Chlorobaculum parvum NCIB 8327: one gene and its partner. Each later gene encodes a partner of the first gene's protein in a complex. Links are inferred from orthologs where the notes say so. Each region holds a gene or a part of one and is shown on either strand. Other genes may lie near its edges.

Region 1 (3,103 bases):
CAAGCTTTGGGTATATCCTTTAATCCTGTTTTGTATGCTGAAAAAGATCAGTATTATTATGAGCTTGATGAGGTAATCAAAAATGTTAAAAATAATGAGTTCTTTCTCAAGAGGCTAAGTCCAGATCTTGTTGTAAATGCAATAGTTTCAATGATTCTGGTTAATGTTTTCTGTATTAAACATAAGGGATTTCAAGAAGAGCGTGAGTGGCGTTGTATTTATTTGCCAGAATGCGGTTTGCCAGAATTTTCTTCTCAATTAATTGAGTCAGGTGAGGATGAAATAGCGGGTTTTTCACAGAAAATATGCAAGATGCCTCTGGATTCTGCTATTCATCCTATGCTTTCTGCTATTGATTTTTGTAAAATGTTTGACAGCTTAATCATTGGTCCTTCGGAATGCCCTGATAGTATGTATGAGGCTTTTTGTCGGGAATTAACAAATATTGGTGTTTTGGAAGCAGAGTCGAAAGTAAGGGTTTCTGGTATTCCTGTTAGATGATTGAGTACCCGATTGCTGGCTTTATGGAATGCCTCATATTGCTCTGTTGCTTTCGTTAATAGATGTTGGATAAGAAATATTTATTAGAAGCTCTCGAATCGAATAGATAAAGTTTTATTCTCCCAGAATCCCTCTGATCGACTCGTCAACCTCCTGCTCCATTTCGCGGAGCTGGTTGTTGATGTCGTGGAGTTGCGCGAAAAGCTTTTTCTCTTCCGGCTTTTCAGATGTGCTGTTGAGGCGGTTGAGAATGTCCTGCTTCTGGCGTTGCAGCGGTTCGAGTACGATGGTTTTGACTGCGACGAGGAAGTGAGAAAGGCAGCGGCGGGCGTGCTGGGCGGCTTCCTGCGGGGAGGGGAGGTTGGTTTCGCTGACCGGAAGTCGGAAGAGGATGTCGAGCGCGATGTTGCGTGCTTCTTCCAGGCCGAGGGAGCTGATTTCCGAGGTGATGTCGATGTGGCCTTCTTTGTCGTCCATCTCGCGGAAGCGTTCGACCAGATGCGTAAAGATTGCTCGTGCAGCAGGGTGTTCAAGCGTGAACATCGATTCGTGCGAAGCGGCGAAATCGAGCACTTCGTTGCCGTAGAAGGTGCTTTCGAGCAGCGCTTCGAGAAAGGTGCGCTCGGCCACAGAGATCGGGCGATTATCGGCCTTCACTTCGGGCGAGCTTTTCTGCTGGCTTGGCCCCCGTGATTCGTAGCGAGGCGCACGATCATCGTTGCTGGAGGCCATCACCTTGCGGAGCGTCTGGCGGCTGAGGTCAAGCTTTTTCGACAGCTCTTCGAGGTATAACTCCTTTTGGACGGGGTCGGCGATCAAGGCGATGCTTTTGGTCATGGCCGAGATCGCTTTGGAGGCGGTATCAGGGTTTTCCATGAGCCCGGCGTCGCGATAACAGCGGAGCTGGAAATCCTGGAATGAGCTTTTCTCACTTTCGAGCTCTTCGAGAAACGCCTCCTTGCCATAGTTTCTGATGAAGCTGTCGGGGTCGTCGCCACCGGGCAGGAGGACTACCCACGGGGTAAGCCCCTCGGAGAGCAGGATGTCGATGCCGGCAAGCATCGACTTTTTGCCCGCGTTGTCGCCGTCGTACAGAAAAAGAACGCGCGAGGTGTAGCGCTTGAGAATTTTTGCCTGGTAGCGGGTGAGTGCCGTGCCCGAGGAGGCCACCGTGTTGGTGACTCCGGCCTGGTGCATGGCGATCACGTCCATGTAGCCTTCCACGAGAATTGCCGTCTCCTGCTTGCGGATGTCGTTTTTGGCGGCGTGCATTCCGTAGAGCAGTTTCGACTTTTCGAAAATGGCGCTCTCCGGCGAGTTGATGTACTTCGGTGTCTGCGGATCGTTCGAGAGCGTCCGGCCGCCGAAGCCGGCCACCTGTCCGCCGACAGTCAGAATCGGAAAGATGATCCGGTTGCGGAAGGTGTCGTATAGACTGTTGCGCTCCCGGTGGCGCGTCACGAGGCCGAGGGCGGTGAGCTGCTCGACCGGAATGTTGTCACGCCGGGCAGCGTCGAGCAGGAACTCCCACGCTTCGGGTGCAAAGCCGAGGCCGAATTTGCGGATCGTGCTCGCTTCCAGTCCACGCTTGCCGACGAGATAGGCATACGCCGCCCTGCCTGCATCGCTCTCCAGAGTTTGGTGAAACAACCGGGCTGCCCAGCGGAGCGTTTCATGCTGGTTGCTTTCCTGTTTGTCTTCCTGTTGCGCTTTCTGCAGCTGGTATTTGCTGGTGTCCACTCCGGCGCGCTTGGCCAGCATCTCGACCGCTTCGGGGAAAGTCACCTTCTCCATCTCCATGATGAAGGTGAAGACGTTGCCTCCCTTGCCGCTCGAAAAGCATTTGTAGATCTGCTTGTCGGGCGAAACGATGAAGGAGGGGGTTTTCTCCTGCGTGAAGGGGGAGAGGGCCTTGAAGTGGCGGCCTGACGGATTGAGCCTGACATAATCCGACACTATGTCAACAATGTCCGAACTCTGTCGGACTTCATCAATCATGCGTTGGGGGATCATGGGCGACTTTTCTTCCGGGTGACTTGGTTTGCGGTGTTATGATAGTCCTAAAATACATAAATCACAATCCGTTCTTCCCGGTTTTAAACAGGACGTTTTCTGAATTTTTTTTTGCCTGAACGCCATATTCCCACCTTCTTCTTCACTTTAGTCGTTGTCGGGAAAGTGCTTTGTTACTACATTATCACAGTGGTAACTCGTTTGTATTGAAGATGGCTTGATCCGCGGGGGCTGACCTGCCTGCCGATGAGTTGCCTGGTACTGTTTTTGAACAAAGGGGGGAATTTCCCATGAATTCCGATAACTCCAACCTTTCAATTTGTACGCTATGAAGCAGGGTTTTTTTACGGCGATTCTGATTGTGGTGACCTACTCGGTTTCTCTCGGATTCTATGTCTGGATGGGCACGACGCCACCGGATTCGATGTTCCACGCGCTCTGGAAGGGTGGGCCGATTGTGTCGGTGCTCATGGCGCTTATCCTGATGGTGATTGCCTACGTGGTCGAGCGTATCGTGGCGCTGAACAAGGCTTCGGGCAAGGGCAACATCACCGAGTTTGTGCAGAGCCTCAAGCAGGATATCGATGCG
Region 2 (3,207 bases), 350 kb from region 1 along the record:
TGCTTCTGCCCCGATAATCGAAATTTCCGAAAAACCATCATGACGCAGGAATCGCTTTTCGATCCCGTTCCGGAACAACCGAAACAGCAAGCAGTCCCGGCCCTCGATCTCGGCTCGCTCGGCAAAGTCGTTCAGGAATGCCGGAAATGCAGGCTCGCTGAAACGCGCAACAGCGTGGTGTTCGGCGAAGGGAATCCCAAAGCGCGGGTTTTCGTTATAGGAGAGGCTCCCGGAGCGGATGAGGACGCGCAGGGGCGCCCCTTCGTGGGCCGGTCGGGTCAGTTGCTCGACAAAATTCTGCTCGCTATCGGCTTCGAACGCAGTGACGTCTATATCGGCAACATCATCAAGTGCCGACCGCCGCAAAACCGCAATCCGCTCGGTGACGAAATCGAGTGCTGCAAGCCCTGGCTAATGCAGCAGCTTGAAATCATCAAGCCGAACATCATTCTCCTTTTGGGTCGGGTAGCGGCAAACACCATTCTTGAGAACACGCTCTCGATGAGCGCCATGCGGGGCAAGCTGATCCGATGGAACGGATTCGACTGTTTTGTGACCTACCACCCGGCCGCGCTGCTCAGGAATCCAAACTGGAAGCGCCTTTGCTGGGAGGATGTGCAACTGCTCCGGGCGCATTACGACAAGGTCTGCCCGAACAGCTGACCGCATATGGAAACCATGATACGACGAGGAAAACAAGAGGAATGAAGCCGCGCGAAGCACAAGTAGATTTAAGCCGTGACATCGACTTCAGCAAAGAGAGTCGGGTGCCCCCCTACTCGATCGAGGTCGAACAGGAGGTGCTTGCCTGCATCCTGCTTGAAGACGACCCGATCGAACAGGTCATCCAGATTTTCGGCGACAACGGTGAATCGGTCTTTTACGAAAAGCGTCACCAGATCATCTACAAGGCGATGCTCACGCTTTACCAGAAGCGGCAGGGCATCGACCTCATCACGGTCAGCGAGGAGCTTTCGCGCGTCGGCGAGCTGGAGAACGTGGGAGGCCGCCCCTACCTCGGCGAGCTTTCCGGCAAGGTGATCAGCTCGGCCAACATCGAGTACTACGCCCGGCTGGTGAAGGAGAAGTTCCTCTACCGGCGGCTGATTTCGATTTCTTCGCACATTTCGAGCGCGGCCTACAACACCTCGATGGACATCTTCGACCTGGTCGAGAACGCCTCGCAGCAGTTCTTCAACATCTCGCAGGCGGGCATCAAGAAGAAGGCCACCAGCATCAAGGAGCTGCTCAAGACCGCGACCAGGATGATCGAGAATCTCGGCTCCTCCCACTCCTCGGTCACCGGCATCGGCTCGGGCTTTTCGGAGCTGGATGAATACACCGCCGGGTTCCAGCCGTCGGACATGATTATCATCGCCGCACGCCCGTCGGCCGGTAAAACGGCATTCTCCCTCGCCCTTGCTCGCAACGCCGCGGTGAACTTCAACACGCCGGTGCTCTTCTTCAGCCTTGAAATGGCCGAGATCCAGCTTGCCGTCAGGCTGATGTGCGCCGAGGCCTACGTCGAGTCCCAGCTCGTGCGCCGAGGCCAGATTTCACCCGAGATGATGAACAAGATCATCAACAGCATGGACGCCCTGGCCGATGCCAAGCTATTCATCGACGACACGCCGGGCATCTCGATCATGGAGCTGACCGCCAAGACCCGCCGCATGAAGCAGGAGCACGGTATCGGCATGGTGGTGGTCGATTACCTCCAGCTCGTCACTCCAGTCAGGGACGGCCGGTCGAACCGCGAGCAGGAGATCGCCCAGATTTCGCGTTCGCTCAAAGCGTTAGCCAAGGAGCTAAATATTCCGGTCATCGCGCTCGCGCAGCTCAACCGCTCCGTCGAACAGCGCTCCGGCGACCGGCGACCGCAGCTCAGTGACCTTCGCGAATCCGGCTCGATCGAGCAGGACGCTGACATGGTGATGTTCCTGTCGAGGCCGGAGATGTACGGCATCAAGAACTTCGAGGACGGCTCGTCGACCAAAGACATCACCGAAGTGGTGATCGGCAAGCAGCGTAACGGCCCGATCGGCACCATCAGGCTGCTGTTCCTGAAAAATTATGGACGTTTCCAGTCGACGGCCAACAGCTACATCACGGCCAGCGAACCTGAACAGCATCAGGTCGAAGCGCCACGCCCTGCGGCAGCGAGCTTTCCGGAGCCGCCATCCCTGCCCGAGCCGCCGCCGATTGACGACAGCTATCTCAACAACACGGATACCGCACCGTTTTAGCTCTTCCGTCTATGGTTTACAAAAAAGCACCGAACCCCTCCGGCGATGTGCCGGACGCCAGTGAAACCCCCGGCCATCAATTCGGCCCGGCAGCAAAGGAACGCCGCTACACCGGCATCGGCAGTTCGAAAGGTTTCGCGATCGGCGAGGCCCACGAGTTCGTTCAGGAGATCATCGATCATGAAATCGCTGAACTGAACGAGAGCAACATCGAGGAAGAGATCGAGCGCTTTCAGGCCGCCCTGAACCGCTCGGAAAAGGAGCTGAAAAAGATCGAGAGGGTCACCACCCGCAAAATCGGCAAGCTCTATTCCGACCTGTTCCAGGCGCAGATCATGCTGCTCAACGATCCGGTGCTGATCGAAAACATCACCCGCCGCATCCGCGAAGAGCTGAAACCGGCACATCTGGTCATCGAGCAGGAGTTCGAGCAGTACCTCGGCAACTTCATCCACTCCGACGACCAGATTTTCCGCGAACGGGCCGCCGACCTGCACGACATCAAGGAGCGGATCATCCGGAACCTGCACATCCGGAAACTGCACTCCTGGGTGCCCGAAGGCACCATCGTGGTCTCACACCACCTCTCGCCAGCAGACATCATTCTGCTCAGCCGCAGCAACGTCAAAGGGTTCGCCACCGACACCGGCGGCAAAACTTCGCACGTCGCCCTGATCTGCAAGTCGCTCAACATTCCGATGGTGGCCGGTCTCGGCAACTTCTCGCAGAAGATCGGTTCGGGAATGCCCGTCATTCTTGACGGCACGGAGGGGGTGATCATCACCGAGCCAAGTGAGCAGACCATCGGCGAGTACCAGCAAAAGCGGGAGGACGTAATCCGTCGGGAAGCCGACGATTCGGCGCTGGCGCATCAAAACGCATTCACGCGCTGCGGCATGCGGATCACGGTCTGCTCAAACATCGACTTCAAGGAGGAGATCGAACACCTAGAACCAACCGG

The links.
Region 2: the proteins of dnaG (region 1) and dnaB are in contact, whole or in part, in a crystal structure (PDB 2R6A), measured with the Geobacillus stearothermophilus proteins. The link is inferred for Chlorobaculum parvum NCIB 8327 from one-to-one orthologs. Residues at the interface, in WP_049624496.1 of Geobacillus stearothermophilus: Lys456, Leu457, Leu458, Pro459, Ala460, Asn463, Ala464, Leu467, Leu535, Leu536, Ile537, Ala538, Gln544, Glu545, Asp548, Tyr549, His552; in WP_033016901.1 of Geobacillus stearothermophilus: Ser13, Glu15, Ala16, Gln18, Glu91, Leu92, Asp94, Ala95, Val96, Pro97, Thr98, Ala99, Ala100, Asn101, Tyr104, Tyr105, Ile108.

Annotation. Positions count from the first base shown.
Region 1 is NC_011027.1:1,657,252-1,660,354, reverse strand. What follows is about bases 58-2,928. They hold dnaG (DNA primase), read right to left. Parts: upstream 2,500-2,928; coding sequence 616-2,499; downstream 58-615. Other genes in these bases: CPAR_RS07685 (MotA/TolQ/ExbB proton channel family protein), read left to right, coding at 2,843-2,928; CPAR_RS07695 (DUF2971 domain-containing protein), read left to right, coding at 58-501. Outside these bases: more of CPAR_RS07695, read left to right, coding at 1-57; more of CPAR_RS07685, read left to right, coding at 2,929-3,103. UniProt on the Escherichia coli protein: RNA polymerase that catalyzes the synthesis of short RNA molecules used as primers for DNA polymerase during DNA replication.
Region 2 is NC_011027.1:2,008,364-2,011,570, forward strand. The notes cover bases 1-2,975. They hold dnaB (replicative DNA helicase), read left to right. Parts: upstream 1-704; coding sequence 705-2,246; downstream 2,247-2,975. Other genes in these bases: coaBC (bifunctional phosphopantothenoylcysteine decarboxylase/phosphopantothenate--cysteine ligase CoaBC), read left to right, coding at 1-17; CPAR_RS09260 (uracil-DNA glycosylase), read left to right, coding at 40-663; ptsP (phosphoenolpyruvate--protein phosphotransferase), read left to right, coding at 2,258-2,975. In the rest of the region: more of ptsP, read left to right, coding at 2,976-3,207. UniProt on the Escherichia coli protein: The main replicative DNA helicase, it participates in initiation and elongation during chromosome replication. Travels ahead of the DNA replisome, separating dsDNA into templates for DNA synthesis.